4 regions of the Kitasatospora sp. NPDC098663 genome follow, and region 1 is predicted to be linked to each of the others. Evidence: riboswitches for the same ligand, from Rfam matches in the RefSeq annotation. Region 1 holds a riboswitch; each other region holds the start of a gene.
The links. Region 1 has a riboswitch for cyclic di-AMP ahead of ACIQVZ_RS19760 (transglycosylase family protein). Riboswitches for the same ligand answer to the same signal wherever they lie in the genome.
Positions count from the first base shown of each region.

Region 2: it holds a riboswitch for cyclic di-AMP, as region 1 does, so the genes downstream of both, ACIQVZ_RS32270 (transglycosylase family protein) here and ACIQVZ_RS19760 (transglycosylase family protein) in region 1, are expected to answer to the same signal.
Region 3: it holds a riboswitch for cyclic di-AMP, as region 1 does, so the genes downstream of both, ACIQVZ_RS00055 (NlpC/P60 family protein) here and ACIQVZ_RS19760 (transglycosylase family protein) in region 1, are expected to answer to the same signal.
Region 4: it holds a riboswitch for cyclic di-AMP, as region 1 does, so the genes downstream of both, ACIQVZ_RS28280 (M23 family metallopeptidase) here and ACIQVZ_RS19760 (transglycosylase family protein) in region 1, are expected to answer to the same signal.

Region 1 covers NZ_JBIWAP010000016.1:173,744-181,503, reverse strand. Annotated here, with positions in the region: gene ACIQVZ_RS19780 (Ppx/GppA phosphatase family protein) at 330-1,265, opposite strand; partial or broken gene ACIQVZ_RS19775 (DUF501 domain-containing protein) at 1,415-1,936, opposite strand; gene ACIQVZ_RS19770 (septum formation initiator family protein) at 1,908-2,414, opposite strand; gene eno (phosphopyruvate hydratase) at 2,571-3,857, opposite strand; gene ACIQVZ_RS19760 (transglycosylase family protein) at 4,125-5,042, opposite strand; cyclic di-AMP (ydaO/yuaA leader) riboswitch at 5,048-5,215, opposite strand; gene ACIQVZ_RS19755 (cytochrome P450) at 5,426-6,721, opposite strand; gene ACIQVZ_RS19750 (SDR family NAD(P)-dependent oxidoreductase) at 7,008-7,433, shown strand; gene ACIQVZ_RS19745 (MazG family protein) at 7,451-7,760, opposite strand, start outside.
Region 2 covers NZ_JBIWAP010000039.1:14,302-22,061, reverse strand. Annotated here, with positions in the region: gene ACIQVZ_RS32290 (sugar ABC transporter permease) at 1-893, shown strand, start outside; gene ACIQVZ_RS32285 (sugar ABC transporter permease) at 934-1,839, shown strand; gene ACIQVZ_RS32280 (glycoside hydrolase family 13 protein) at 1,877-3,595, shown strand; gene ACIQVZ_RS32275 (LacI family DNA-binding transcriptional regulator) at 3,621-4,640, shown strand; gene ACIQVZ_RS32270 (transglycosylase family protein) at 4,759-6,090, opposite strand; cyclic di-AMP (ydaO/yuaA leader) riboswitch at 6,077-6,237, opposite strand; gene ACIQVZ_RS32265 (hypothetical protein) at 6,669-7,658, opposite strand.
Region 3 covers NZ_JBIWAP010000001.1:7,394-15,153, reverse strand. Annotated here, with positions in the region: gene ACIQVZ_RS00065 (NYN domain-containing protein) at 1-476, shown strand, start outside; gene ACIQVZ_RS00060 (NlpC/P60 family protein) at 677-1,711, shown strand; cyclic di-AMP (ydaO/yuaA leader) riboswitch at 2,049-2,198, shown strand; gene ACIQVZ_RS00055 (NlpC/P60 family protein) at 2,209-3,354, shown strand; gene ACIQVZ_RS00050 (NlpC/P60 family protein) at 3,581-4,627, shown strand; gene ACIQVZ_RS00045 (hypothetical protein) at 4,813-5,844, shown strand; gene ACIQVZ_RS00040 (glycosyltransferase 87 family protein) at 5,909-7,348, opposite strand; gene ACIQVZ_RS00035 (glycosyltransferase family 4 protein) at 7,593-7,760, shown strand, end outside.
Region 4 covers NZ_JBIWAP010000029.1:93,602-101,361, reverse strand. Annotated here, with positions in the region: gene ACIQVZ_RS28290 (GNAT family protein) at 1-264, opposite strand, end outside; gene ACIQVZ_RS28285 (hypothetical protein) at 307-1,323, shown strand; gene ACIQVZ_RS28280 (M23 family metallopeptidase) at 1,384-2,220, opposite strand; cyclic di-AMP (ydaO/yuaA leader) riboswitch at 2,233-2,391, opposite strand; gene ACIQVZ_RS28275 (alpha/beta hydrolase) at 2,756-3,583, shown strand; gene ACIQVZ_RS28270 (TetR-like C-terminal domain-containing protein) at 3,647-4,216, shown strand; gene ACIQVZ_RS28265 (PP2C family protein-serine/threonine phosphatase) at 4,418-5,548, shown strand; gene ACIQVZ_RS28260 (SpoIIE family protein phosphatase) at 5,721-7,760, shown strand, end outside.

The DNA of each region.
Region 1 (7,760 bases):
AGCGCGTCGGCTCACGGTCCCGGGCGCCCCCTCGCGAGCGCACGCCGGAATACCACCCTGCTGAGCAGCAACGATCCGTACGGTGCCCGGGTTCCCGCTCGTGATTTCGATTTTCAAACCTCAACCGAGGCTTGACCTGCGATCCAGGGGTCGTCACGGCGAGCAGACCTTCGGTCCCACATTTCGGACGTAGCGGGCGAGCAGGTGCGGCGAATGACTGGATCGCCATGTGAAGAAATTCACGAACTTTCCCGCACCGGTCCGGGCGCGCCCCGGCCCCGGACCCCCGAAAGGGGTGCCGGGGCCGGTCGGGTAAGGCCCGCAGGAGGTCAGGAGGCCATACTCCAGGCGATGCCGTCCAGGATGTCGTGCTCGCTCACGACCACCTCGGCCGCGCCCGTCCGCTCCATGATCTCCAGCAGCTCCAGCGCGCCGGCCGCGATCACGTCCACCCGGCCCGGGTGCATCGACGGGATGGCCGCGCGCTCGGCGTGGGTGGCACCCAGCAGCTCGCGGGCGATCCCGGCGACCCGCTCCCGGCCGATCCGCGAGTGGTGGATCGCCGCCGAGTCGTAGGCCGGCAGGTCCTGGGCGATCGCGGACACCGTGGTGACCGTCCCGGCCAGGCCCACCAGGGTGGCCGCGCCGCGCAGCGGGACGACCTCCTCGGCCTTGTCCAGCTCGGCCCGCACGTGCGCCCGGGCCGTCTCGATCTGCTCCGGCGAGGGCAGCTCGGCACCGCCGAAGTGCCGCTCGGTGAGCCGGACGCAGCCGATGTCCACCGAGCGCGCCGCCTGCACGTCCGCACCGCCCAGCACGAACTCGGTCGAGCCGCCGCCGAGGTCGAACACCAGGTACGGCGCCGGGAACTGGCCGCCGGTCAGCTCCTTGGTGGCGCCCACGAAGGACAGGTGCGCCTCTTCCTCGCCGCTCACCACCTCGGGCTCGACGCCCAGGATCGCGCGCACGCCCTCGACGTACTCGTCGCTGTTCTCGGCATCCCGCGAGGCGCTGGTGGCGACGAAGCGGGTGCGCTCCGGGCCGACTCCGAACCCGGCGATGACCTCCCGGTACTCGCGGCAGGCCGCGAAGGTGCGGGCCAGCGCGTCCGGGTGCAGCCGGCCGGTCTGGTCCACGCCCTGGCCCAGCCGGTTGATGATCATGCGGCGGTCGAGGTCGGTGATCTCCCCGGTGGCCGGGTCCAGATCGGCGACCAGCAGCCGGATCGAGTTGGTGCCGCAGTCGATCGCGGCCACCCGGGTCATGCTCACGCGGACTCCCCGGGGTCGGACTCCTCGGCGGCCCGCTTCTTCGCGGCGCGCTCGGCGGCCTTCTGCTGCTTGGCCTCGATCACGGCCTGGTGGTCATGGTCCTTGGCCCGGTTGCGGGCGACCCGCGCACCGGCGGCCTCGACCTCGGCCGGGGAGACGCAGGGGCCCTTGGCCCACCAGTCCTCCAGCAGGCCGATCGCCTCGTCGCCGAGCGGGTTGACGCCCTCGCCGGCCGCCAGCGAATGGCCGACCAGCACGTGCAGGCACTTCACCCGGTCCGGCATGCCGCCGGCGCTCGGGAAGCCCTCCAGCACCTCGATGGCGTCGCGCCGGGCGATGTAGTCCTCGTGCGCCTTCTGGTAGGCGGCGGCCAGCTCCGGGTCCTCGGCGAGCCGGGCGGTCTGCTCCTTCATCACGCCGTCCGCCTCCAGGGTGCCGATCAGCGAGGCGGCCTTGGGGCAGGTCAGGTAGTACAGCGTCGGGAACGGCGTGCCGTCCGGCAGTCGGGGGGCCGTCTCCACGACGTCCGGGTTACCGCAGGGGCAGCGGTGCGCGACGCCGCGCAGGCCGCGCGGCACCCGGCCGAGCTGGGCGGCGATGGCGGCGACGTCGGCGTCGGAGACGGCGGGGTGGTTCTCAGTGGTCATGGGGGGAGGTGTCTCCAGCGGGGGACGGTGGGAGCGGACGGGGGGAGGCGGGGGCCGGGGCGGCGGCGTCGGTGGTGTCGGCGGCGTCGACCGAGTCCCAGATGCTGGCGTACCAGGGCTTGGCGGCCCGCGCCGAGCCGCCCGGCGCGCCGTCGGAGGCGGCCGGACCGGCGGCGGCAGCGGAGGCGGACGCCGAGGGCCGGGCGGCGGCCGGACCGGCCGGATCCACCGCGATGTACGGGGTCTCCCCCGGCATCGCGTAGTGCAGCCGGGCGCGGGCCTGCGCCTTGACGTACTCGGGGTCCTGCCAGCGGGCCTTCTCCCGGCGCAGCTGCTCGACCTGCTGGCGGGAGCGGTCGGCCTTCGCCTGCTGGGCGGAGATCTCGGCGCGCTGGGAGATGAACTGCCGCGTCGGGTAGGCGAGGATCGCCACCAGCGAGCAGAGCACCAGGACGAGGACGGTCGCCCGGCTCGTGAAGCGAGGCCGGGCCGCCAAGCCCGGGATCCTCCAGCCTGCCATCTCCCGTTCCCCTCCTGGTCGCGACGGTGCCCCGCCGTCCACCCTACGGGGTGAACGGCGGGGCACCGGTCAGGCGTGCTCACCGGTCGGCGGAGCGACCGTGCTCGCCGCTCCGAGGAGCGGCTGTGCTTGCTATTCCGCAGAGCGGAAGCGCGGGAAGGCGCCGCGGCCGGCGTACTCGGCGGCGTCGTCGAGGATCTCCTCGATGCGCAGCAGCTGGTTGTACTTGGCGACGCGCTCGGAGCGGGCCGGGGCACCGGTCTTGATCTGGCCGCAGTTGGTGGCGACGGCCAGGTCGGCGATGGTGACGTCCTCGGTCTCGCCGGAGCGGTGCGACATCATGCAGCGGTAGCCGTTGCGCTGGGCCAGCTCGACGGCGTCCAGGGTCTCGGTCAGCGAGCCGATCTGGTTCACCTTCACCAGCAGCGCGTTGGCGGTGCCGGTCTCGATGCCCCTGGCCAGGCGGGCCGGGTTGGTGACGAACAGGTCGTCGCCGACCAGCTGGACCTTGTCGCCCAGCTTGACGGTCATGGCCTTCCAGCCGTCCCAGTCCGACTCGTCCAGCGGGTCCTCGATGGAGACCAGCGGGTAGGCGTCGACCAGCCCGGCGTAGTACTCGATGAGCTCGGCGGCGGAGATGGCCTTGCCCTCGAACTGGTAGGCGCCGTCCTCGTAGAACTCGGACGCGGCGACGTCCAGGGCGAGCGCGATGTCGCGGCCGGGCACGTAGCCGGCCTTCTGGATGGCCTCGGTGATGAGGTCCAGGGCCTCGCGGTTGCTGTCCAGGTTCGGCGCGAAGCCGCCCTCGTCGCCGAGGCCGGTCGACAGGCCGCGCTCCTTCAGCACGCCCTTGAGGGTGTGGTAGACCTCGACGCCCCAGCGGACGGCCTCGGAGAAGGACTCCGCGCCGATCGGGGCGATCATGAACTCCTGGATGTCGACGTTGGAGTCCGCGTGCGAACCGCCGTTGAGGATGTTCATCATCGGAACGGGCAGCACGTGCGCGTTCGGGCCGCCCAGGTAGCGGAACAGCGGCAGGTCGCTGGCCTCGGAGGCGGCGTGCGCCACGGCCAGCGAGACGCCCAGGATCGCGTTGGCGCCGAGCGAGGACTTGTCCGGGGTGGCGTCCAGGTCGAGCATGGCCTGGTCGATCAGGCGCTGCTCGGTGGCGTCGTAGCCGACCAGCTCCGGGCCGATCTGCTCGATGACGGCCAGGACGGCCTTCTCCACGCCCTTGCCGAAGTAGCGGTTCTTGTCACCGTCGCGCAGCTCCAGCGCCTCGAAGGCGCCGGTGGAGGCACCCGACGGGACAGCGGCACGGCCGGTGCTGCCGTCGTCGAGGCCGACCTCGACCTCGACCGTGGGGTTGCCACGCGAGTCGAGAATCTCACGGGCTACGACGACATCGATGGACGGCACGAGGCATCTCCTTGCGGAAGCAGGGTCCGGCTGACGTTGGGTGCTGCCGGCGGGACGATTGCGGAGTCGTTACGACCAGAGCCTAACCGCCCCGGCCCCCGGGGCCGCGCTGGCCTCGGTCCCGTCTCAGCGTGTGGCCCGGCTACCCGCCAGTAGTTCACCTGCTTGCCCGATCGAAGCGGGCGAATACGGGGGAATGCGGGCGAAGGGGGACGGCACTCGTCCCCCTTCGCCCGCAGGGCGCGGGCCGTTCGGGGCCCGGGCCGCTCAGCCGAGGTGCAGCACCTGGCCGGGCATGATCAGGTTGGGGTTGCCGCCGACGGTGCCGCGGTTGCCGTCGTACACCGACTGCCAGCCGCCGGACACGCCCTGGGCGGCGGCGATCGTCGACAGCGTGTCGCCGGCCCGGACGGTGTAGTCGTGACCGCCCTGCGCGGCGGCGGACTGCGCGACCGGGGCGGACTGCGCGGGCTGCGCGGCGCGGGGCGCGGACTGCGGCTGGGCGGCGGGCTGGCCCGCGTACTGCTGGTAGACGCTCTGGTGGCTGGTCCAGTACCAGGCGCCGTTGTTCTGGTACCAGTACACCTTCGCGTCGGCGTCCCAGCCGGCCTTGCCGGAGAAGCCCTGGGTCTGCGGCTGCGTCTGCTGCGGGGCCTGCTGGACGGGCTGCTGGGCGGCCGGCTTCGGGGCGGCCTGCTTGACCGGCTGCTGGGCGGGCTTCGGGGCCTGCGTCTGCTGGGTCTGCTTGGCGGCGGGCTGCTTGGCGGGCTTGGCGTCCGTGGAGGTGTCCACGGAGGCCGGGGCGCCGCCCTTGGTCAGGCCGGCCTTCTGGGAGCAGACGGGCCAGGCGCCCGGGCCCTGCGAGGCCAGCACCTTCTCGGCGACCGAGATCTGCTGCGCCTTGCTGGCCTGGTTGGCCTGCGGGGCGTAGGAGGTGCCGCCGTACGCCTTCCAGGTGCTGGGCGTGAACTGCAGGCCGCCGGAGAAGCCGTTGCCGGTGTTGATGCTCCAGTTGCCGCCGCTCTCGCACTGGGCGACGGCGTCCCAGGTGGAGGCCGGGGCGGCGGAGGCGCCGGTGGCGGTGAGGAGCGGCATCGCGAGTCCGACGCCGGCCACACCGGCGACGGCGATGGCCTTCTCGGCCTGGGTGCGACGACGGTGACGGCCAGTTCCAACGAACAGCATGAAGAGGTCCCTCTCCGCACGCCTGCGAGGTGAGCTGTCGGGTTCGGACCGGGAGGTGGCCCGGCCGCCGAAAGCGGAAACGATTCCGCTCGGGCGGCTTCACCCCAAGCCGTTGGGGAACGGCAACAAACCTGGTTCCCCCGCCCCTGCCCAGGGTCTGGTCGGTTTCCCGTGGCGCGGCGGGCAGGATTCGGCGTTCCGCGCACGAGGTCCGCAGCTGCGAACTCCAGGGAGAGTAGACAGATCATCAGACCAATAACAAGCTCATATCGCCGATATCACACACAAATTACGGCGCGTGGTCAATCGCCTACCAACGGCGGCGGTATGTCCGGATTGATACGGGTTCAGACCCGGCCCCATGAGCCGCCGGAGACGTGCCGTCAGCGTGTCGAAGCGTCGGTCGGCGTGACCGGAGGCGCGTGCGGAGAGCGGGTCTCCGGAGTGAATTCGACCGGGAGTTCCCGCAGGCCACGCATGATCAGGCCACCTCGCCAGCGCAGGTTCTCCGGGTTTTCCGCGAGCCGCAGGTCCGGCAGCCGGGAAAGCAGCGTGGCCAGTGCGCTCCGTCCCTCCAGGCGGGCCAGCGGGGCCCCGATGCAGTAGTGGATCCCGTGGCCGAAACCCAGGTGCGGATTGTCCGTGCGGGCCAGGTCCAGGGTGTTCTCGTCCGAGAACCTGGCCGGATCGCGATCCGCCGCGGCCAGCACCACCAGCACCGGATCGCCCACCGGGATGTCCACCCCGCCGATCGACAGCGGCCGCGTCGCGAAACGCCACGTCGCCATCTCCACCGGACCGTCGTAGCGCAGGAGTTCCTCGATCCCGGTCTCCAGCAGCGCCGTCTCGCCGCGCACCACCGACTCCTGCAGCAGCCTGCGCTGCTCCGGGTTGCGCAGCAGCGCGTACGTGCCGTTGCCGATCAGGTTGACGGTCGTCTCGAACCCCGCGAACAGGAGGATGAACGCCATCGCGGCGGCCTCGTTCTCGTTCAGGTGCTCGCCGTGGTCGCTCGCCCGGATCAGGCCCGAGATCAGGTCGTCACCCGGATCCGCCCGCTTGCGGTGGATCAGCTCCAGCAGGTACGCCCGCATCCGCTTCACCGCCCGCCCCACGCCGCCGCGTTGACCGCCGCCGTGCCGGATCATCATCCCGGCCCAGTCCCGGAAGTCGTCCTGGTCCTCGGCCGGCACGCCCAGCATGTCGCAGATCGCGTAGATGGGGAGCGGGAACGCGAACTCGTGGATCAGGTCCGCCGAACCGCGCTGCGCGAAGCCGTCGATCAGCCGGTCCGTGAGCTGCTGCACCCGCGGCTCGAACTCCGCCACCCGGCGCGGCGTGAACGCCTTCGACACCAGCCGGCGCAGCCGGGTGTGGTCCGGCGGGTCGATGTTCAGCAGATGCGTCATCAAGTCCGCCTGGCGCTCCCCCGGAATTCCCACCCGCCCGGTGCGGTGCGCCTGCTCGCTGTGGTGCGCCGGGTTCTTCGACAGCCGGCCGTCCGCCAGCGCCTGCCGCGCGTCCGCGTAGCGGGTCACCAGCCAGGCCTCCACCCCGCTCGGCAGCGTCGTGCGGTGCACCGGGGCGTGCTCGCGCAACCAGGCGTAGGCGGGGTACGGGTCGGTGGCGAACTCCCAGGTGAAGAGCTGCGGGGCGGCGGGGTCGGGCTGCACTGGCATGCGTCGACCGTATCCGGTGGGTCGCGGCCGCACCGCCTCCGGCGACCGCGACCGGCGGGGCCGGATCGTCAACACCCGGCGGACGGCCCGCCAACGCTCCGTGGACGCCCCGTGGACGCCCCGTGGACGGTCCGTGGACAGCTCTTGGACAGCTCTTGGCCGGGTGGCGGGCGTGACCCTGGTCACCTGAGGGGTAATCCCTGTTGCGGAGGGTCAGGACCTGCCTACGATCCTCCGCAGAAATCGTGGGCGCCGGTGCGGTGTCGCCCACAGGGAGGAGCAGACCATGCGGGTCAGCGGGGCAGTCGTCGTCATCGCGGTACTCGACGGCGGATCGGGAGCCGAGCTCGCCCGCCGGTTCACCGCCGCCGGCGCCGCCGGAGTGCTGATCGCCGACCAGCGTGCGGGCGTCGCCGAGGACCTCGCCACCGAACTCGACCGGCCGGGCTGCCCCGTCGTCGGCGTCGGCGGCGACATCCGCCGCCCCAGCGACGTCGCCGCCCTCGTCGACACCGCCGAGAAGCACCTCGGCCCCATCGACCTGTTCTGCGTCGCCGGCCCCGACGGCGAGCGGATCGTCTCCCTCGCCGAACTGCCCGCCCGCCTCGACCTCGAACGCCTCGCCGAACTCCTCGCCCTCGTCGGCGAGGCCATCGGCGAAGTCGTCCCCCGGCAGCGGCGGCCGATCGAGAACACCGCCACGGCCGCCTGAGGCCCCGCCCGGGCCCGCTACCCGCCGACCGGCCCGAGGCCCTCGGCCGCGCGCACCGCGTCCCGGTAACCGCGCGCGGCCGAGCGCAGCGCCGCGTCCACGTCCACCCCGGCGTCGTACGCCCGCTGCGCCACCGCCAGCAGCAGCCGGCCCGCCGACTGCGCCGTCAGCTCCGCCGGCAGCGCGTACGGCTCGTCCGGCACGCCCGCGAAGCCCGCCCGGCGCACCCGCGACACCAGCTTCGCCGCGTACGCCAGCGACGGCAGCCCGGCCGGCACGCCGTCCAGCACCGACTCCCGGTCCGCCTTCTCGGCCGCCTTCAGCTGC
Region 2 (7,760 bases), on a different contig from region 1:
ACGCGATGATCGCCCCCGTGGTGCTGGTCCTCGGTGCGCTGGTGCTCTACCCGCTGGTCCAGGGCCTCTGGCTCACCCTGACCGACGCCAACAGCCTCAACGTCGCCCGCAAGATCGGCGTCAACGAGATCCCGGCCAGCTACAACTTCGTCGGCTTCCACAACTACGCCGACATCCTGTGGGGCCCCGGCTCGTACGACCGCTTCTGGTCCCACTTCGTCTGGACCATCGCCTGGACGGCCATCTGCGTCTGCCTGCACTACAGCCTCGGCCTGGGCCTCGCCCTGCTGCTCAACAAGAAGCTGCGCGGCCGCGCCGCCTACCGGATGCTGCTCATCCTGCCCTGGGCCGTGCCGACCTTCGTCACCGTCTTCTCCTGGCGACTGATGCTGTCCGACGGCGGTGTCGTCAACAGCATGCTCGGCTTCCTCCACCTGCCCGAGCCCGGCTGGCTCACCGACCCGTGGGCGCAGAAGTCCGCCGCGATCCTGGTCAACACCTGGGCCGGCGTGCCGTTCATGATGATCTCGCTGCTCGGCGGCCTGCAGTCGATCCCGGCCGAGCTGTACGAGGCCGCCGAGATGGACGGCGCCACGCCGTGGCAGCGCTTCCGGTACGTCACCCTGCCCGGGCTGCGGGCCGTCTCCTCCACCGTCGTCCTGCTCGGCGTGATCTGGACGTTCAACCAGTTCAACGTCATCTTCCTGCTCTTCGGCACCGGTGCGCCCGACGCCCAGCTGCTGGTCACCTGGGCCTACCGCCTCGGCTTCGGCCAGATCCCCCGGGACTACGCGCAGTCCGCCGCCTACGGCGTGATCCTGCTGTCCATCCTGATCGTCTTCACCGCCTTCTACCGGCGCTGGCTCGCCCGCAACGAGCAGGCCAACGGCTGAGGCCCCGGACCCAGTTGACCCACGAAGGCAGGTACCCCCGATGAGCACCACCACCGAACTCCCCACCCCCGCGACGACCGTGGCCCCGGCCGCCCGGCCGGCCAAGGTCCGCCGGCGCGGTGAGAGCAGCCCGCTGGCCAGGGCGCTGTCCCACGGCACCCTGATCGTGGCCGGCCTGATCGCGCTGTTCCCGGTGGCGTGGATCCTCTTCGTCTCGCTCGGCCCGGACAAGACCGACTACCTCCACCCCGGCGCGATCCTCGACAAGCTCACGCTGTCGAACTACCACCACGTGCTGTTCGACACGGACTTCTTCACCTGGTTCGGCAACGCCCTGCTGGTCTCCGGCGTCACCACCGTGTTCGGCGTCCTGGTCGCCGCCACCACCGGCTACGCCGTCTCCCGGATGCGCTTCCCCGGCCACCGGCCGCTGATGTGGTCGCTGCTGGTCACCCAGATGTTCCCGATCGCGGTGCTGATCGTGCCGATGTACACGATGCTCTCCGACCTCGGCCTGCTGGACAGCTACCTGGGCCTGATCCTGGTCTACTCGACCACCACCGTGCCGTACTGCGCCTGGCTGCTGAAGGGCTACTTCGACACCATCCCGGTGGAGATCGACGAGGCCGGCCGGGTCGACGGGCTCAGCCCGTTCGGCACCTTCTGGCGGCTGGTGCTGCCGCTCGCCCGCCCGGGCCTGGCGGTGGCCGCCTTCTACTCCTTCCTCACGTACTGGGCCGAGGTGCCGTTCGCCTCCACCTTCATGCTCAGCTCCGACAAGTACACGCTGGCCGTGGGCCTGCAGACCTTCGTCAGCGAGCACGACGCCCAGTGGAACCTGATGGCCGCGACCGCCGTGCTGATCGCGATCCCGTCGGCAGCCTTCTTCTACCTGGTGCAGCGTCACCTGGTCACCGGTCTGACCGCCGGTGCCTCCAAGTCGTAACGCTCCTCGCTCCTCTAGTCCCCAAGGGATACCGTCCATGACCCAGAACCTGGCCGACACCTCCCGGCCTGCCGCCGACGCCGCCGCCCACGAGGCGGTCACCCCGGCTCCTGCGACTGGCGGCGCGTCCAGAGGCTGGTGGCGGGACGCGGTCATCTACCAGGTGTACCCGCGCAGCTTCGCCGACTCCAACGGCGACGGCATGGGCGACCTGCCCGGCATCCGCAGCCGCCTGCCGTACCTGCGCGACCTCGGCGTGGACGCGGTCTGGCTGTCGCCGTTCTACGCCTCGCCGCAGGCGGACGCGGGCTACGACGTCGCCGACTACCGTGCCGTGGACCCGATGTTCGGCAGCCTGCTGGACGCCGACGCGCTCATCCGGGACGCCCACCAGCTGGGGCTGCGGATCATCGTCGACCTCGTCCCCAACCACTCCTCGGACCAGCACGAGTGGTTCCAGCGCGCCCTGCGCGAGGGCCCCGAGTCCCCGCTGCGCGAGCGGTACCACTTCCGCCCCGGCAAGGGCGAGAACGGCGAACTGCCGCCCAACGACTGGGAGTCCATCTTCGGCGGCCCGGCCTGGACCCGCAGCGAGAACCCGGACGGCACCCCCGGCGACTGGTACCTGCACCTGTTCGCCCCCGAGCAGCCCGACTTCAACTGGGAGAACCAGGCCGTCGCCGACGAGTTCCGCTCGATCCTGCGGTTCTGGCTCGACATGGGCGTCGACGGCTTCCGCATCGACGTCGCCCACGGCCTGGTGAAGGCCCCCGGCCTGCCCGACCTCGGCGGCTCGGACCAGCTCAAGCTGCTCGGCAACGACGTCATGCCCTTCTTCGACCAGGACGGCGTGCACGAGATCTACCGCAGCTGGCGCAAGATCCTCGACGAGTACCCGGGCCAGCGGATCGGCGTCGCCGAGGCCTGGACCCCGACCGTCCAGCGCACCGCCAACTACGTGCGCCCCGACGAGCTGCACCAGGCCTTCAACTTCCAGTACCTGGGCACCGGTTGGGACGCCGCCGAGCTGCGCGAGGTGATCGACGTCTCGCTCGACTCGATGCGCCCGGTCGACGCCCCCACCACCTGGGTGCTGTCCAACCACGACGTCACCCGGCACGCCACCCGCTTCGCCAACCCGCCCGGCCTCGGCACCCAGATCCGCACCCCCGGCGACCGCGAGCTCGGCCTGCGCCGCGCCCGCGCCGCCACCCTGCTGATGCTCGCGCTGCCCGGCTCCGCGTACATCTACCAGGGCGAGGAGCTCGGCCTGCCGGACGTCACCGACCTGCCGGACGAGGTCCGCCAGGACCCGTCGTTCTTCCGCAAGGCCGGGCAGGACGGCTACCGCGACGGCTGCCGCGTCCCGATCCCGTGGTCCGGCACCGAGGCCCCGTACGGCTTCGGCCCGGTCGCCGGCGGGCCGTCCTGGCTGCCGCAGCCGGCCGAGTGGGCCGCGCTGAGCGTCGAGGCGCAGACCGGCGACCCGGCGTCCACCCTGGAGCTGTACCGCAGCGCGCTCGCCGTGCGCCGCTCCCAGGACGACCTCGGCGCCGGGACGGCCGTGGAGTGGCTGGACGGCCCCGAGGGGACCCTGGCGTTCCGCCGCGGCTCCTTCGTCTGCACCGTCAACACCACGGACGAGCCGGTCCGGATAGCGGCGCCCGGAAAGCTGCTGCTCTCCTCGGTGGAGCTGGTGGTCGACGGCGGCGAGACCGTGCTCGCGCCGGACAGCACCGGCTGGTGGGCGGTCTGACGTGGTTGCAATAGGCTCTGGGACCGTGACTACGGCGCGACTCTCAGACATCGCGGCGCAGGCGGGGGTCAGCGAAGCCACCGTCTCCCGCGTACTCAACGGCAAGGCGAACGTCTCCGCCGCCACCCGGCAGACCGTGCTGGCGGCGCTCGACGTGCTCGGCTACGAGCGGCCGACCCGACTGCGTCAGCGCAGCGCCGGCCTGATCGGGCTGATCACGCCGGAGCTGAGCAACCCGATCTTCCCCGCACTGGCCCAGGTGATCGAGCAGGTGCTCAGCCGGCACGGGTACACCCCGGTCCTGTGCACCCAGACGCCGGGCGGGTCCACCGAGGACGAACTGGTCGAGATGCTGGTCGACCGGGGCGTGGCGGGCATCGTCTTCGTCTCCGGGCTGCACGCCGACTCCACCGCAGACCACGACCGCTACGCCCGGCTGACCGGCCGAGGGGTGCCGTTCGTGCTGATCAACGGCTACAGCGAGCGGATCGACGCGCCGTTCATCTCGCCGGACGACCGGGCCGCGATGTGGATGGCCGTCCAGCACCTGGCCGAACTCGGGCACGAGCGGATCGGGCTGGCCGTCGGGCAGCGGCGGTACGTGCCGGTGCTGCGCAAGATCGAGGGCTTCACGGCGGCGATGCGCGAGGTGCTCGGGCGGAGCCAGGAGGAGGCCGAGGAACTCGTCCACCACACGCTGTTCAGCGTGGAGGGCGGGCACGCGGCGGCCGGCGCGCTGCTGGACAAGGGCTGCACGGCGATCGTCTGCGGCAGCGACATGATGGCGCTCGGGGCGATCCGGGCGGTGCGGCAGCGTGGGCTGTCGGTGCCGCACGACGTCTCGGTGGTCGGCTTCGACGACTCGCCGCTGATCGCCTTCACCGAGCCGCCGCTGACCACGATCCGCCAGCCGGTCGAGGCGATGGCGACCGCGGCGGTGGACGCGCTGCTGGAGGAGGTCGGCGCAAACGCGGCCCAGCGCGGGGAGTTCATGTTCCAGCCGGAGCTGGTCATGCGCGGGTCCACGGGGGCCTGCGCGCGCTGAGGACGGTCAACGGACGGGCCCCGGAGAGCAACTGCTCTCCGGGGCCCGTTGCGTGCTGTCCGGGTGCCGGGTCAGCCCTCGTGGTCCGTGGGGCGGCTCCTGCACCCGGCGGTCGTGCTCAGACCCGGCCGGCGAAGTCCGGCGCCCAGTTGGCGACGGTCTGCAGGCGCACGCCCGAGCTCGGGTTGGCGGCCTCGACGTACTGGCCGCCGCCGATGTAGATCGCGACGTGGTAGACGCCGGAGTTCTGGCCGTTGTTGGACCAGAACAGCAGGTCGCCCGCCTGGAGGCTGTCCAGCGAGACGCGGGTGCTGGCGGCGGCCTGGTCGGCGGCGACGCGCGGGACGGAGACGCCCGCGGCGCGCAGCGCGGCCTGGGTCAGGCCGGAGCAGTCCCAACCGCCGTTGCCGGTACCGCCGTAGACGTACGCCTGGCCGACCTTCGACTGGGCGAAGGAGACCGCGGCGGCCATGCTGCCGGTGGCGGCCGGGGCCGGCGCCGGGGTCTGTGCCTGGGCGGCCGGCTTGGAAGCCGGCTTGGTGGCCTGGGGCTGAGCCTGGGGCTGGGCCGCCGGCTTGGTGTTCGCGGCGCCACTGTCGGAGGTCTGGCCGGACTTCTGCGAGCGGTCGAACCAGGTGAAGTCCGAGCCGGACGTGGCCGACGAGCCGGACTGCTGGGCCTGGCCGCCGTCCTTGAACGAGAGGCGCTGACCCGGGTAGATGGAGTCCGGGCCCTCGGTCAGGGTGCCGCGGTTGAGCTCGTACAGCCGCTGCCAGCCGCCCTGGAGGTTGTGCTTGTCGGCGATCGAGGACAGCCAGTCGCCGGAGGCCACGGTGTAGTCGTCGGTCTGGGGCTGGGCGCTGTTCTGGGCCTGGTTCTGGCCCTTCTGCGCCTGGTCCTGGGCCGGTGCGGCCGGCTTGGCGGGCTTCGGGGCCGGGGCCTGGGTCTGCGCGGGCTTGGTGGCCGGGGTGGCCGGGGCGGCCGGCTTCGCGGCGGGCTTGGTGGCGGTCGAGCCGGCAGCCGAGCCGGCCGAGGTGTCGACGGCGGCAGCGGCGCCGCCCTTGGTCAGGCCGGCCTGGACCGAGCACACCGGCCAGGCGCCGGGGCCCTGCGAGGCGAGGACCTTCTCGGCGACGGCGATCTGCTGGTCCTTGGTGGCCTGGTTGGCCTGGGGGGCGTAGGCGGTGCCGCCGAAGGCGGCCCAGGTGCTGGAGGTGAACTGCAGTCCGCCGTAGAAGCCGTTGCCGGTGTTGATGCTCCAGTTGCCGGTGCTCTCGCACTGGGCGACCTTGTCCCAGGTGGCGACGGAGGCGGCGGAGGCGGTGCCGGAGGTGAGGCAGGGGATGGTGAGGCCGACGCCCGCGACGCCGATGGCGGCGATGACGCGTCGGGTACGGCTGGACAGACGGGTGCCGTTGGTGGGCAGCATGAAGACGCGGTCCTCTCCCACGCCTGCGAGGTGAGCTGTCGGATTCGGGCTGGAGTTGCCCGGCCGCGCTGTGGGCGCGGCTTCACCCCTAGCCCTGGATCGTTCCGGGGAACGGTCCGGGGCGACTTACCTGTGGGTCCCCCGCTCCTGCCGTGGTGCGTTTTCGCGCTGCCAGGACATCCGACGGCAGGACTCGGCGTCGCGGATGAACTGGGTTCGTGTGGCCACGAACGGGGAGCACGTTAAGCAGACTTAAGTTCAAACTGCAAACACCTGTGACGCGCATCACGGTTTGGTGAGAACGATCGTTCCTCTCGCTCGCCATGATCAAAAATGACCGATTTCCGGCAACCCGGCGAAGGATGCGCACAACTGTCTGCGCTTCAGGATGCGGGTGACGGAGGGTCGGACCGCCCGGGGGGCCGCCCGCCGGGAGGGTGGCGGGTCCGCACTGTGGCCCTCGGGGGGCGCGTCGAGCGATGGCGAACAAATGCGGATAGAACGGACATCGCGCTCATTCGCCCTTTAACTCCCTTACAGGACAAGCGGGAAGGGCCCGGGACGGTTGCGTCCCGGGCCCTTCGCACGTGCGGTGACCGCTACTGGCCGACCGACTCCTCGGCGGCGGCGTGAGCCGCGTGAGCGGCGTGACCGCCCCGGCCGGAGTGGTCGGCGTGGGCGCCCCCGGCGGCCTCCGCCGCCTCGGCCTCGGCCTCGGCCTCGGCCTGCGCCAGGGCCTCGGGGGAGGGTGCGGGCAGCGCGGCCAGGTAGGTGGAGGCGATCAGCTGGCCGACCGTCGGGTAGGCGCCCAGCGGCGCTGCGGACGGGCAGCCGGTCTCCTCGGCGGCCGTGGCGAGCAGTTCGGAGTCGGCCTCCGGGCCGATCACCAGCGGGGCCAGCGCCGGGCGCTGGGAGCCGGTCTCCTTGAGGTGGTTGACGGCCGCGGCGACCGAGCCCGGTACGTCGAGCGCGGCGGGTACGACCGGGACGGCCAGCCGGGCCGCCAGCAGGACACCGGTGATGCCGGCCGCGGCAGCGGCCTCCTCGCCGCCGACGGTGGTCAGCACGACGCCGTCCGCGGCGGTCGCGATGGCGAACAGCCGGGCCCGGTCGGCACGCGCCAGGCCGGCCTCGGACAGGCGCACGTGCACGGCCTCGGCGAGCAGCGGGTGCGGGCCGAGCACGTCGGTGACGGGGGCTCCGTAATCGGCGGCGAGGGCGTGAAGTTCGGTCAGGAATCCGTGCGGGCCCGGTACCAGCGGCACCAGGACCGGCGCGGGCAGGCCGGCCTCGGCGGCCATGGCCAGCAGTTCGGCGACGGTGCGGTCGTCGCTGTCGGCGCCCTGGGCGGCTTCGCCCGGGAGGTAGCCGACGGCGGTCTGGATGCCGCTCTGCTCGCTGCGGACGATCGACAGCAGCTCCTCGACGACCGAGCGGGACTCGGGCCCGGCGGTCGCGGGCACGGCGAGCACCAGGGCCGGGGATCCGGCCGGGATCTCGGGGCGCTCGGGGCGACGGTGGCGCCCCCGCGCACGGGAGCCTGGAGTGCGGACGGGCAGTGGCGCGCCCGGGATGGCTGCGGTGCTCATGCCGGAGATCGTAGGACATCGGCCCGTCAGGCCCGCATTCGGCTGCCGGTCGGGTTTCGCGTGGTCATGGCGGGTGCGCCGCGCTCCCGTCGTGACCGTCCG
Region 3 (7,760 bases), on a different contig from region 1:
AGGCGGTGGTGCCGGGTGCGGCCTCGCCGCACGACGTGGCCCGGCGCGGTCTGGCCGACGACGATCCGGCGCTGCTGGACCAGCTGCTGGCGATCCCGCAGGTGCACCTGGTGGTGGACGGCTACAACGTGACCAAGACGGGCTATCCGACGCTGCCGCTGGAGCAGCAGCGGATCCGGCTGCTGGGCGGGCTGGCGATGCTGGCCCAGCGCACGCAGGCGGAGGTCACCTGCGTGTTCGACGGGCAGGACCTGGACGTTCCGGTGATCATGGCGCCACCGCGCGGGGTGCGGGTGCGGTTCAGCAGGACCGGCGAGACCGCGGACGAGCTGATCCGCCGTCTGGTGCGGGCCGAACCGCAGGGGCGTCCGGTGGTGGTGGTGTCCACCGACCGGGAGGTCGCGGAGGGCGTGCGGAAGGCCGGCGCGCGCCCCGTGGCCTCCGTTCTGCTGCTGAACCGGCTGGCGCGGCCCTGACGGCTGCCGCGGCGGGATGATGCCTGGTCAGCGCCCGGTTTGCGGTGGTGTGCACATCGGGTGAAGCCTGCGGGGGAAGTGGAGTTCACGCCTTCGGGGGAGTGGCAAAACCCGTGGATCTTCCCTAGGGTGTGGCGTCAAACCTATTTTCCGGATTCTCACCTGATCGGGTGAGGCCGATGGAAGAAGGAGCAATTCCCTTGGCCTCCCACCGCCGTCCCAAGCAGCCGAGCCGCGCCCGGGTCTCCGTGCTCACCGCTGCCGCGGCGACCGCGGTCGCCCTCTCCGCGCAGGTCGCCGCGCACGCCGCGCCCCAGCCGAGCAAGAGCGACGTCAAGGCGCAGATCGACCAGCTCCAGCAGGACCAGGAGCAGGCGGCGGAGAAGTACAACGGCGCCAAGGAGCGGGCCGACCAGCTCCGCAAGCAGTCCGACCAGCTGCAGGACAAGGTGGCCCGCAGCCAGGACGAGATGACCCAGCTCCAGACCGGCCTGGCCGGCGTGGCGGGCGAGCAGTACCGCACCGGCGGCATCGACCCGTCCGTCCAGCTGATGCTCTCCTCCGACCCGTCCGGCTACCTGGAGAAGGCGTCCAGTGCCCAGCAGGCCAGCGCCAGCGAGTCCGAGGCGCTCAAGGGCCTGCTGGACCAGCAGCGCCGGCTGGACCAGGAGAAGTCCGAGGCCGCCGCCGTCCTGGCCTCGCTCGACTCCACCACCAAGGACCTGAACCAGGCCAAGACGGACGTCAACCAGAAGCTCAAGGCCGCGCAGGACCTGCTGAACTCGCTCAGCGCCTCCGACCGCGCCGCGCTGCGGGCCCAGCAGCAGCAGGACGACCGCGCCTCGCGCGGCAGCGACCGCGCCGACCTCGGCAGCCTCCCGCAGGCCGGCGGCTACGCGGGCGTGGCCGTCGCCAAGGCGATGAGCAAGCAGGGCTCGCCGTACGTGTGGGGCGCCACCGGCTCGACCACCTTCGACTGCTCGGGCCTGATGGTCTGGGCGTACGGCCAGGCCGGTGTCTCGCTGCCGCGCACCTCGCAGGAGCAGGGCAACGTCGGCACCAGGGTCTCGCTGGACCAGGCCCAGCCGGGCGACCTCGTCATCTACGGCCCCGACCGGCACCACGTCGGGATGTACATCGGCAACGGCATGGTGGTGCACGCGCCGCACACCGGTGACGTGGTGAAGGTGATGAAGGTCGACGCGATGCAGATCAACACGATCCGCCGGGTCTGACGTCCCGACACGCCCGAAGGGCCCGTCCGGGCCTGTGATCCACGCCACCCTCCGACCGGGGGTGGCGTTCGGGTTTTGTCCGCAGTGCGAGTCGCCGGTGAAGAGTGATCAGCTTTGCGTGCGGCGGTGATCACTATGTGTCATATTCACAAAAGAACTTTGGTCTTCTTCCGTCTTTTTTCTGACAAGGATTTGAACGGATCACGGTTCAGTTACTAGGGTCGTGCCCCGAACCACCGCACTCCCGATCGCCCAGCCAGGGTGACGGCGGTGGTTTCCGTCGAGTTCGTGACGCAGCGGGGCGGGCCCAGTGCCTGCCCGACGGGGAGCCCAGCAGTCGGGGGTGCTGTCGAACGGAGCCGGGGAACCACGTTCCTCCGGGGTGAATCGGCGCCAGGTCGGCCGGTGGAACGGTCGTGAGGCGTCGTAGGGCACGCTTCCGGCCCGAACCCGTCAGCTCACCCGGTAGACGGCGTAGGAAGAAGGAGTCCGCCTTCGTGGCGTCCCATCGTCGTCCCAAGCCCGCCAGTCGCACCCGGGTCTCGATCCTGACCGGCTTCGCCGCGGCGGCCGTCGCGCTGTCCGCGCAGTCCGGCGCCCACGCCGACCCGCAGCCGACCAAGGACCAGGTCAAGGAGCAGGTCGACCAGCTCAACGACCAGGCCGAGGTCGCGACCGAGAAGCTCAACGCCGCCCAGGAGAAGCAGCAGCAGCTGCAGAAGCAGGTCACCGACCTCCAGGACCAGGTGGCGCGGCAGCAGGGGCAGGTGACCGACCTCCAGGGCGGCCTGGCCGAGATCGCCGGCGAGCAGTACCGCAACGGCGGAATATCCCAGACCGTCCAGCTGATGTTCTCCGCCAGTCCGGACACCTTCCTGAGCCAGGCCGACACGCTGAACCAGGCCGGCGGCACCCAGAAGGGCCAGCTCAAGCAGCTCCAGGACGAGCAGCGCAAGCTCGACCAGGTGCGCTCCGAGGCCCAGGACAAGCTCGCCGAGATGGAGACCACCACCCAGCAGCTGAAGAGCGCCAAGGACGACGTCCAGGGCAAGCTCAAGGCCGCGCAGGACCTCTTCAACACCCTGTCCGAGCAGGAGCGCCAGGCGATCCGCGCGGCCGAGGAGAAGGCCGCCGCCGAGGCCAAGACGAAGGCCGACGCCGCCGCGAAGGCCGCCCAGCAGCAGGCGGCGGCCCAGCAGGCCGCCGACCGCTCCTCCCGCGACAACAGCCGCACCGACCTGAGCGCGTCGCAGGCCCCCGCCGCGCCGGTCACCAAGCCGAGCGCCGGCAGCTCGCGCGGCGCCGCGGCGCTGTCCATCGCCGCCTCCAAGATCGGCAGCCCGTACGTCTACGGCGCCTCCGGCCCCGGCTCCTTCGACTGCTCGGGCCTGATGGTCTGGGCGTTCAACCAGGTCGACGTCTCGCTGCCGCGCACCTCGCAGGAGCAGGCCCACGCCGGCACCCGGATCGGCAGCGACCTCTCCCAGGCCCAGCCCGGCGACCTGCTGATCTTCTACGGGGACGCCCACCACGTCGGCATCTACGCGGGCAACGGCCAGGTGCTGCACGCACCGAAGCCGGGCGCGTCGGTCCGCTACGAGGCCGTCAGCAACATGCCGCTGACCTCCGTCGTGCGGGTCTGATCCCCGCGCAGGCCCTCCCAGGCCCGGCCTTCCACACGGAAGGCCGGGCCTGCGGCTTTTCCGGTTCCTCGGACGAATGTCCGATTGCGGGTCAAATATTCGGGTTGGCAGGGGTTTGGACTCGGTTGCCCGGACTCGCTAACGTCTGCCACCGGACTCCGCTTCCAGGGCCGCCCGCGTTGGGGCGGCGGCGGGGCCCCACCGCCGGATCGGAGCAGCTGCCGCCATGCCCGTGCACCGTCGTTCCCAACTGCTCGCCCGTGCGCTGGTGCTGACCGCGGCCGCCACCACCGCCCTGGGCGTGACGACGGGCGGCAGCGCCCAGGCCGCCCCCGCCGCGCCGGACACGCCCACCCGCAAGGACGTCAAGGCGCAGGTGGAGCAGCTCTACGGCGAGGCCGAGCAGGCGTCCGAGAAGTACAACGCCGCCCAGGAGACGCAGCAGCGGCTCCAGGGCGAGACGGCCGTCCTCCAGGGCGAGATCGCCGTCGCCCAGGACCAGCTCAACCAGTTGCGCGGCGACCTCGCCACCGTGGCCGGCGCCGAGTACCGCGGCGGCGGCATGGCCCAGACCGCCCAGCTGATGCTCTCCACCGACCCGGAGGGCTACCTGTCCCGGGCCCGCACCCTCGGCCAGGCCGCCGAGCGGCAGCAGGAGACCCTGCACGAACTGGCCACCCGCGAGCGCCGGCTCGACCAGCGCCGCACCGAGACCGCCGGCAAGCTCGCCGAACTCGACCAGGCCCGCCGCTCGCTGGCCGACAGCAAGCAGCAGATCCAGCAGCGGCTCACCAAGGCCCAGCGGCTGCTCAACAGCCTGGGCGTCGCCGAGCGGGCCCGGATGGCCGCCCAGGACGCCCGGGAGGCCGAACAGCGGGCCACCCGGGGCACCGACCGGCTGGACCTCGGCACGGCCCCGCCCGCCTCCGAGCGCGGGGCGGCCGCGCTGGCCGCCGCGGTGCGGATGATCGGCTCGCCCTACCTCTACGGATCCACCGGGCCCCGAGCCTTCGACTGCTCCGGTCTGATGTACTACAGCTGGCGGCAGGCCGGAGTGACCCTGCCGCGCACCTCGCAGGCCCAGGCGTACGCCGGGCAGCGGGTCAGCCTCTCCGAAGCGCGGCCGGGAGACCTGGTGATCTTCTACCGGGACATGCACCACGTCGGGATGTACGCCGGCGGCGGGGTGATCGTGCACGCCCCCTACCCGGGCGCCAGGGTCCGCTACGAGAGCGTCAACGCGATGCCGGTCGCGGGGGTGGTCCGGCTCTGAGCCCGGCACCGTCCGACCCCGACGCCCCCCACCCGATAGACGGCGCCCGCCGGACGCTGTCCCGGCGCGGTGCGCTGCTGCTCGCGGCCGGCGGGCTGGCCCAGCTGTCGCTGCCGCCGGCGGCCCCGGCCCCCTCCGCGGCCGGGCGGGCGTCGGAGCGGCGGGCGTCGGAGCGGCGGGCCGAGGTGGCCGCGCTGCTGGACGCGCGGGCCCGGGCGCTGCCCTCCTGGTCCGGACCGGCGGCGATCGAGGCCGGCTACCGCAACCTGGTGCTCGGCGCGGACGCCGGACCGGAGCGGCTCACGGCCGCCGCCGACCTGGCGGTCCGGATCACCGGGTACGACGACTACCCGGTGGTGTACCCGCGCCGGATCGACCTGGTCCTGGCCGGCGGCGGCTGGCGGGTCGACCGGGAGGAGAGCGCGAGCGGGCCCCCGGCGCTCTGGGACCTCGGCACCGCCCGGTCCGCGGCGGGCGCGCACTGCCTGGTGCTCGGTCTGGCCGACGGGCCCGACCCGGCCGGTCTGGTCGCGGTGGCCGACCGGGCCGCGCCCGCCGTGAGCGAGGTCTGGGGCACCGGCTGGGCGGGCCGCCTGCTGCTCGAAGTGCCCGCCACCGCCGAGCAGTTCGCCCGGCTGCTGGAGGTCGACCCGGCGGGCTGGGCGGGCATGGCGGCGGTCACCTCGGCCGCCCCCGGCGCGCCCTGGCACACCCCCGCCGACCGGGTGCTGGTCAACCCCGACACGTTCGGGCGGCTCAGCGACTTCGGTCGGCAGGTGGTCGTCACCCACGAGGCCACCCACGTCGCGACCAGGGCCGACACCCGGGCCTGGACACCGCTCTGGCTCTCCGAGGGCGTCGCCGACTGGACCGCCTACCGGGACTCCGGCCGGCGCCCGCAGCAGATCGCCCCCGAGCTGGCCCGGGACGTCGCCGCCGGCCGGCTGCCCACCACGCTGCCCGCCGACCGGGACTTCACCGCGGGGGCCGACGGCATCGCCCAGGCGTACGAGCAGGCCTGGCTCGCCTGCGAGCTGATCGCCCGGCGCTACGGGCCCGAGCGGCTCGTTGCGCTCTACCGGGCGGTCGGCGCGGCCGACGGGCAGGGGGAGGACCGGGACCGCCGGCTCGACCGGCTGCTCCGGGCCGGACCGGGCGTCGGCCTGGCCGAGTTCACCCGGCTCTGGCTGGACGAGGTGGCCGCGCTGCGCGATTAGGGCGTGTCCGGCGTCGCGGGCCCGGCAAGATCGGCCGGACCGGGCCTGACGGCGCGCGCGGCGTTCAGCGCCGCTGCCTGGCCGGGGTACCGGGCCGCTGCCTGACCGGGGTGCCGGGCCGGTCGATGCCGTCCAGCAGGTCCTGCTCGTAGGCGATGCCGGGGCGCACCGGATAGGCGCCGGCGGGCACCGGCTCGGGCTTGGCCAGCACCACCGTCGCCGGGAGCTGTGCCGGGCCGCGGGTGGCGCGCCAGAGCCGGACGCAGGAGAGCACGGTGGCGGCCAGCAGCAGCAGGTTGCGCAGGCTGAGCACGGTGACGCCCCAGGGCTCGCTGGCGAGGATCCGGCTGAACATCAGCGGGAACTCGGCCAGCGTCAGCGGGCAGGCGAGCAGGATCAGCAGGGCCACCGGCCGCTGGCTGCTGCCGCGCACGGTCAGGCAGACCGCGGCGACGCCGATCAGCCAGACCAGGTACTGCGGGCTGATCACCCGGCTGGTGACGGTGAAGATCAGCAGCGCGCTCAGCGCCGCGTCGTACATGGTGGCCGCGTTGCGGCGCTTGGCGGTGAAGCGCCAGAGCAGCAGCCAGGCGAAGCCCAGCACGGTGCCGGCCATCATCACCTTGCTGATCACGGGGACCCACGGCCCGAGCATCTCCGGGGAGCCGTAGTTCATGGTGACCTTGCCGTCCCAGGCGTCCGCGAGCCGGGCGAAGTGCAGCGGCAGCGCGCCGAGCGACTCCACCTCGATGCCGCGCTCCTTCTGGAAGGCGAGGAAGCCGAAAGCGCCGTTCATCCCGGCCGCGAGCAGGAAGCCCACCGAGACGGCGGTGGCCGCGGCCAGCGTCCAGGCGCGGCGGGTGCGGCGGCCGGAGGGGGTGCCGATCAGGGCGAGCAGCGGCCAGATCTTGATGATCCCGCCCAGGCCGAGCAGCATCCCGCCGATCGCCGGGCGGCGGATCAGCGCCAGCAGACCGGCCAGGGCGATCGCGGTGACGATGATGTCCAGCCGGTTGTAGACCATCGGGCCGAGCAGCGGCACGGCCACCACCCACATCCAGGCGCCGGTCAGTGCCCGGCCCCGGCGCAGTCCGGTGCGGACCAGCAGGGCGGTGGCGGCGACGTCGGCGATCCCGCAGATCACCCAGAAGGAGACCAGGTAGGACCAGGGCAGCAGGCCCGGCAGCAGGATCACCAGGGCCGCGCCGGGCGGGTACTGCCAGGTCACGTCGTCGAACGGGAAGGTGCCGGTCTGCAGGACGCCGTACCAGGCGTGGTAGATCATCCAGACGTCGGCGGTGATGTCCCCGCCGAGCCCCTTGACCACGCCGGTCATCAGCAGCACCAGCACCGTCCGGGTGGCCAGCCAGGTGGCACCGAGTGCGGCGAGCGCCCCGAACGGGCGGCCGGGGGCACGGGCCGGCTCCTGCCGGGCGGCCGGCGTCGGGCCGGGGCCGGCGGCGCCGCTGGGTGTACCGGACTCGGTGGCCGGGGCCAACTCCACTGCGCTCCCTCGTTCGTCTCGGACGTCCCACCGGAGGCGCCGCGCGACGGACGCCCGGGCGGTCGGAGGGGCGGGCGCGGCACGCTTGGCCGGGCCGCCACCGGCCGCCTAGGTACTAGGACTGACCCGGGGGTGAAACGGTTGCCGTGCGCGGATCCGTTCCCGGCGGGTCATGGTGTTGACCTATCGTACGGATCACCCAGCGGTACACCGAGCACCCCCCGACAAGCGAGCCGTGGCCTGAATGCACCGAACCTTGATCGTCACCAACGACTTCCCGCCCCGCCCCGGCGGCATCCAGGCCTTCGTGCACAACATGGCTGTACGTCAGCCCGCCGGGAGCATCGTGGTGTACGCCTCCACCTGGCGGGACGGCGGCGAGGTGGCCCGCTTCGACGCCGAGCAGCCGTTC
Region 4 (7,760 bases), on a different contig from region 1:
GGCGATCGGCGTGGCGTCCGCCGGGTCCTCGGCGTCGTCGCGCCGGGTGACGGCCAGCCGGTAGGTGTCCCGCTCCGGCGCCATCGCCTCCTCCAGGTAGAGCTCGATCTGGTCGGCGCAGGTCTCGCGGTCGCGCGGCTCGAAGGGGAGGTAGCGGGTGACCTCCGGGTCGCCGAACAGCTCGTACAGCGCGTCCACGTCGCCGGCGGTGTGGTGATACTCGCGGATGGCCAGCCGGGGGCCGGTGAGTCGTACGGGGACCATGGCAGCCGACCCTACTCCCGGCCAGCGGTTACCGTTCGAGCTATGAACGACGAAGACCTGCGGCTCGCCCCGCGCACCAGGGCCTCCGACCTGCTCGCCTGGGCGGCGGACGAGGACCGCACGCCGGTGGCCGAAGCGCCGCTGCGCGCGGTGCTGGCCCTGCTGGAGCTGGGCGAGGGCAGGATGCACGACGGCTGGCCCGAACTGACCTCGAACGCGGTGGAGCACCTGCTGTACGAGCGGCTCTACCTGTACGTCCAACCCGAACCGGAGGCGGACCCGCTGGCGTACGGCGCCGCCGTCCGGCTGCTGACCGACCACCAGCGGGCCGCCAAGCGGCTCAACGCCAAGCGCCAGGAGCGGCTGCACGCCGAGGCCGAGTGGCAGGGCGAGGTCGCGGCCGGGCTGCTGCGCCGCGCCGACCTGGTGACCTGGCCCCGGCTGTACGCGCTGCTGCTGCACGCGTACGGGGCGGACGTCGCGGATCCGGAGGCGGTGCGGGAGTGGCTGACCGGCTTCCGGGAGCTGGCGCAGGAGGAGCGGCTGGCCAGGTTCGCCGCACTGGCGCAGACCGGCTGGCTGGACGAGGTGGACGAGCAGGGCTGGAGCCCGACCCGGGTGATCTCGGTCGGCATGGCCACCGACGGCGCGCGCCGGCTGCTGGAGCAGGGCCTGATGCGGCGCAGCTACCGCAACCTGGCCGAGCTGACCGCGCTGGGCCGGCCGATGCCGGACGAACTGGCCGGGGACTTCGGGGCGTTCGAGGAGGCGGCGGTGGAGGCCGCGCTCGACCTGTTCGGGGAGTGGACGGTTCCCGGGCTGCCGCGACTGCTGGTGGAGGAGTTCCCGGACCTCGCGCCGGAGCCGGGGCAGGAGGAGATCGACGCGTACCTGGCCGGGCTGGCGCAGGAGGAGTTCGACGCGCGGCTGGAGGGGCTGGCGGGGCCTGCGCAGGAGGAGTTCGACGCGCACCCGGCAGACCCGGCGGACCCGGCGGACCCGGCCGACCCGGCGGACCCGGCCGACCCGGCGGACCCGGCGGAGCCTGCGCAGCAGTGACGCGGCGAAGCCCCGGCCGCGATGCCTTCTGGTTCCGGCGGCCGGGGCTTCGCGGGTGCGTCAGGGGTTGAGGCCGCGCTGCTCGAACCAGGTCTCCGGGTCGACGGGGGCGCCGCCACCGGGGCGGACTTCCACGTGCAGGTGCGCGCCGGTGACGTTGCCGGTGGCGCCGACCTTGCCGATCTGCTGGCCGGAGGCGACCTTGCCGGAGCCCTTGATGATCGAGGAGAGGTGGCAGTACCAGATCTCGGTGCCGTCGGGCAGGGTCTCGACGATCCGGTAGCCGTACGAGCCGGACCAGCCGGCCGAGGTGATGGTGCCCTGGCCGACCGCGTAGACGGGGGTGCCGGTGTCCGCGGCGAAGTCCAGGCCGGTGTGCAGGTGGGCCCAGTAGCGGGCGCTCTGGCCGTAGTGGGCGGTGAGGTGGTAGTCGCGCACCGGCAGGGTGAGGGCGGCGGCCTTGGCCCGCTCGGCCTCCTCGGCGGCCCGCTTGGCCTCGGCCTCCTTGGCGGCGGCCTTGGCCTCGGCCTCCTTCGCGGCCTGGACGCGGGCGTCCTCCTCGGCGGCGGTGCGCTGGCTGTCGGCCTGCAGCTGGATGCGGGCGGCGAGCGCGAGGCCGGGGTCGGCGGAGAGGGCGACCGGGGTCTCGTCCGGGGTCTCGATGGCCGGGGCGGCGGCCGGGGTGGCGGAGGCGAAGCCGGTGGCGCCCAGGGTGGCGGCGACGGCGGTGACGCCGAGCAGCGGGGAGGTTCCGCGGACCTGACGCGGCATCCGGTGCCGGTTGGTCTCGGCCTCCGGGCCCGCGTACTCGGGGCTGTCCGGGCCGGGGTGGTCGAGGAGCCGGGTGCCTGCTGCTGCGAGGCCGGCCGGGTGTGCCGGGGTGTGCGTCGACGCCACGGAGGCGCGCTCCTTTCCTTCCTTCGCGCCTACCGGGTTAGCTGACGGGTTCGGAGCAGGAAGGTCTCCTACGGCCGGGCCGGAGCCCCGCCGATTCACCCCAAGGAACGTGGTTCCCCGGCTCCCTGACCTGCCCGGAGGCCGGTCGGCGGGATTAGGCGACGGCGCACGGTGCCGTCTGGGTACGGCGTTGAGGACCGCGCTGCGTTATCAAACGTTAATCCTAGGAGGCCCTGATTCCAAGCCGTTCGCCCGGGACGACCGGAGGCGGGCGGGGCGCTCTGAGGCGCGAAGGGCGTTTTGTCCCTCTTGGGCCCCTTGAGCACGCTTGAACACCATTGACGCCGCCTCACGTGATCGGACGTCAACGGACGACCCGCCACCCGGGCGCCCCTCACCAACCTCCCGCGCCACGGGACGGCGAGGACGCAGGGACTTGACGGCTAAGGCTATTAGTCTTAGCTTTATGGCTATCGGCGGCAGCACCGAAGCCCCGCTCCGAAGCCCCGCACCGGCAGCCCTCCGGAGGCCCACCATGAACGCCACCAGCACCCCCACCACCCAGTACCTCGACGTCACCGGCGGCCGCCTCGCCTACGACGACACCCGCCAGGGCGACGGCGCCCCCGTCGTGCTGCTCCCCGGAATGCTCGACACCCGCGCCGCCTACCGGCACCTCCGCCCGCTGCTGGCCGCCGCCGGCCGCCGGGTCATCACCATGGACCTGCGCGGCTTCGGCGAATCCTCGATCGTCTGGGACGACTACTCCCCCGCCGCCATCGCCACCGACGTCCTCGCCCTGCTCGACCACCTCGGCATCGACCGCGCCGTCCTGGTCGGCAACTCCTACACCGGCGCGACGGTCGTCAAGGCCGCCGGCGACGCCCCCGAGCGGGTCGCCGGCATCGCCCTGGTCGACGCCTTCGTCGAGAACCCCCCGCCCGGCGCCCTCATGCGCGGCGCCCTGCGCGTCATGGGCTTCCTGACCGTCCACTCGCCCGCCTTCTGGGGCCTCTACCACCGCAAGCTGGCCTACCCGGGCGCCAAGCCCGCCGACTTCGACGCCTACGTGGCCGGACTCGTCGCCGCCATGCGCACCCCCGGCCGCAAGACCGCCACCCGCGGATACGTCGGCGGGGACTCCGCGCCCATCGGCTGGACCGCGGCCGTCCGCTGCCCCTCGCTCGTCATCATGGGCAGCGAGGACCCCGACTTCCCGAAGCCGGAAGCCGTCGCCGACCGGCAGGCCGCCGCGCTCAACGCACGGAAGGTCATGATCGACGGATCCGGGCACTACCCGATGGCAGACAACCCGCAGGCCACCGCCGACGCCCTGCTGCCCTTCCTCGCCGAACTCGCCTGAGCCCCACCCGCCCGCCTCAGCCCCCTTCCCCCTTCCCCCTTCCACCGACGGAGAGCCCGCACCATGCCCCGAGTAGGACTCACCCCCGAGCAGGTCGTCGACCACGCGCTCGCCCTCATCGACGAGCAGGGCGCCGAGGCCCTCACCCTGGCCGCCGTCGCCGCCCGGGCCGGGGTCGCCACCCCGTCGCTGTACAAGCACGTCAGCGGCGGCCTCGCCGAACTGCGGCGGCTCATCGCCGTCCGGGTCACCGAGGAACTCGCCGACCGGCTCGCCGAGGCCGCCGTCGGCCGCAGCGGGGACGACGCCGTCGCCACCGTCCTGCGCGCCTACCACGCGTACGCCACCGAGTACCCGCACCGCTACAACGCGCTCCCCCAGGCCCCGCAGCCGGACGACGACCTCACCCGCGCGGCCGGGCGGCTCGTCGGGGTGATCATCGCCGTCCTGCGGGAGTACGGCCTCGACGGCGCGGAGGCGATCCACGCCGCCCGCACCGTCCGCTCCGTCGCCCACGGCTTCGCCTCCCTCTCCATCGGCGGCGGCTTCCAGCTCGCCGAAGACCTGGCCACCACCCAGAGCCGCCTCATCACCCTCCTCACCACCGGCCTGCGCACCTGGCCCACCCCCTGAGACGCCGCCCGGCGCACCGGCCCCCCACGACGAACGAACGGCCGGCGCACCGGGTGAGGCGTGCGCGAGAAGTCGGACCGGCCGACTTCCCGTGCGGCGGGCAGGCAGCGGACCTGGGGGCGGTGGGGGCGGACGGGTTAGTGTGGCCGGGCTGACTGGTGGTCATGACAGGGGACCGCCGACCCCTTGGCGGAGGTCCACGTGCCCGCACCGATAGCGAGGGCGCGGCGGTGGTACCTGCGGCTGCTGGACGGGAACGCCCGGGCCGCGCGGTACGCGCTGGGGGTGCTGCTCGGGGTGACCGCGGTGCTGAGCCTGCTGCCGATCGTGCTGCCGTACAGCTGGCCGCCGTCGGCGCTGGTGCTGCCGCTGGTGGTCGGCGGGCTGCTGTTGCGGCGCGGGCAGCTGCTGGTGCTGGTGTGCGCGGCGCTGGCCGGCGGGGTGCTGGGGGCGGTGGTGCGGGATCCGCTCGGGGTGCGGATCGGGGTGACGCTGGTACTGGCCGCGACCGCGGTGACGGTGCTGGCCGCGAACCGGTTCCGGCACCGGCTGGGTCTGCGCGGAACGCAGGGCGATTCGATGCTGCTGGAGCTGGCCGAGCACACCCGGACGCTGGCCCGGCTCCCGGAGCGGCTGCTCGACTGGCACTTCGACAGTGCGCTGGCGCCGGCCGGCGACACCTCGTTCTCGGGTGACTTCCTGCTGTGCGCGCACCGCCCCGAGGAGGATCTGCTGGAGCTGCTGCTGGTGGACGTGTCGGGCAAGGGCAGCCGGGCGGCGGCCCGCTCGACGCACCTGTCGGGCGCGTTCGCGATGCTGCTGGGGCGGGTGCCGCCGGAGGCGTTCCTGCCGGCGGCCAACGACCACCTGGTGCGGATGGGCTGGGAGGACGACTTCGCGACGGCGGTGCACCTCGCGCTGCGCCCGGCGACGGGCGACTACCTGCTGTTCAACGCCGGCCATCCGGCGCCCGCGCAGTTCCGCCGAGCGGACGGCGGCGGCTGGGCGCGGTCGGGGCACGGCGGCCCGGCGCTGGGGCTGGTGTCGGGCGCGCTGTATCCGGCGGTGTCGGGGCGGCTGCGGCGGGGCGATTCGCTGCTGCTGTTCAGTGACGGCCTGGTGGAGGTGCCGGGTCGGGATCTGGACGAGGGGGTGGGTCGGCTGCTGGCGGCGGCCGAGCCGGTGGTGCGGCCGTGGCGGACGCAGCAGCAGCTCACCCGGGGTGCGGCGGAGCGGCTGGTCCGGACGGTGGCGCGGGACGCGGCGGACGACCGGACGCTGGTCCTGGTACGCCGTCTGGGCCACCATTCACCCGCTTCAGCACCCGCTTGAGAAATAAGGTATGAAGAATTAAGTGCCCGTTCGGGCACCCAGAGGGCACCCACCCCCCGAGAGCGGAAAGGCCGGGTATCCGATGGACCTGAGCTCTCCGTGGGTTCCCCCCTCCGAGGACGAGAGCCGGACACAGCGCAGCAGTCCCACCGCCCGCAGCCCCATGCGCTGCGTGCGCTTACTGCTCGGCTGCACCAGCGCCGCCGAACTGCTCGGCACCGTCCTCGCCGAGGGGCCGGGGTGGATCACCGGCGAGGGTTCCGCGCTCTACCTGCTGGATTCCGCCGGGATGCTCCGGCTGACCGCCTCGCACGGGCTGCCGGACTGGGCCCACGAGCGCTACAGCATCGTCGATCCGGCCGGTGACCTCCCCGCCGCGATGGCCCTGCGGTTACGCCGCCCGTACCTGCTCAGCCCCGAGCACACCAGCGTGGACTACCCGAACAAGAACGCCGGCATGGGCACCGGCATGGTCGCCGTGATCGCCCTGCCGATGGTCGTCGACGAGCGGCCGGTCGGCGTCCTGGCCCTCGCGCTGGCCCACCGGGGCACCGTCCCCCGCCGCGACCTGGACGTCCTGGAGACCATCGGCGAGGCCTGCGCCCACCGGCTGTCCCACCTGCTCGACCACGCCGACGCCCGGATACCCCAGGATCCGGCCGGGGAGCCGCCGGACGGGGCCGGGAGCCTCCCCGCCGGGCTGGCCCACCCGATGCTGTCGCTCGCCGTCCGGGCGGCCGGGCACGGCGCCTTCGAGCGCGATCTGGTCACCGGCGAGAGCTACTGGGACGCCGCGGCGTTCCGGGTCACCGGGCAGCCCGCCACCGCCGACGGCTCCGCCCCGGAGCTGGACCGGATCGTCCACCCGGAGGACCTGCCGGACGTGCAGGCCGCGCTCGCCGAGTCGCTCACCACCGGCGGGTGGTACCGGATCGGGTACCGGGTGCTGCGCGGGGGCGGCAGGGTGGCGCGGATCGAGGAGACCGGCGAGGTGATGCTGGACGTCCACGGCCGGCCGGTCCGGGTCGCCGGGCTGCTCTCCGACCGGGACCAGGGCCGGCCCCAGGGCCAGGGCCAGGACCGGGAACACCCCCGGGAGCAGGCCGAGGACCAGGCCACCCCGGGCGGGGCCCGGACGGCACTGCTGCTCGCGCTCACCCGGTCGCTGTCGCGGGCGGTGACCGTCCGGGACGTCACCACCGCCGTCACCGACGTCGCCCGCCCGGCGTTCGGCGCCGCCAGCATCGTCCTGGACCTGGTGGACGAGGGCCGGCTGCTGCCCGTCTCGCACACCGTGTACGGCGGGCCGAGGCGCACCGAGCTGACCCGGCTGGCGGACCTCTCCGAGAACGTGATGCAGCACGCGCTGACCCGTTCCGCCCCGCTGTTCAGCGAGCCCGACGCGGGCCGGGGCCGGCACGGCCCGCTCACCCCGGCCTCCTGGGCGGTGCTGCCGCTGGTCGCCTCCGGGCGGCAGGTGGGCTCCTGCCTGATCACCTTCTCCGCCGAGCGGGCGTTCGGCCGGGAGGACCGCACCCTGTACTCGGCCTTCGCCGGGATCCTGGCGCAGTCCCTGGAGCGGGCCCGGCTGTACGACACCCACCACCACCGCGCCACCGAGCTGCAGCGCGCGATGCTGCCGCGCACCCTGCCCCGGCTGCCCGGGATCGTCAGCGCCGCCCGCTACCTGCCGAGCACCGAGGGCATGCAGATCGGCGGCGACTGGTACGACCTGCTGAGGCTGCCGGACGGCCGGATCGGGTTGGTGATCGGCGACGTCCAGGGCCACAACGCGGAGGCGACGGCGGTGATGGGCCAGCTGCGCAGCGGCCTGCGGGCGTACGCGACGGACGGGCACGATCCGGCCGCCACGCTGGCCCGGACCAGCCGGCTGCTGACCGAGCTGGACACCGACCTCTTCGCGACCTGCCTCTTCCTGGCCCTGGACCCGGCCGACGGCGCGCTGACCGCGGCCCGGGCCGGGCATCCCGCGCCGGTGCGGATCGCGGACGGCAGGGCCGTCGAGCTCGACCTGCCGGGCGGGCCGCCGCTGGGCGTGGACCCGGGGCAGCCGTACCCGCTGACGGCCGGTCGGCTGGCGGTCGGCGAGACGCTGCTGGTGTACACCGACGGGCTGGTCGAGGACCGCGAGGAGGACTACGACGAGTCGGTGCAGCGGATGCTCGGCGGGCTGGAGCTGTGGGCCCGGCAG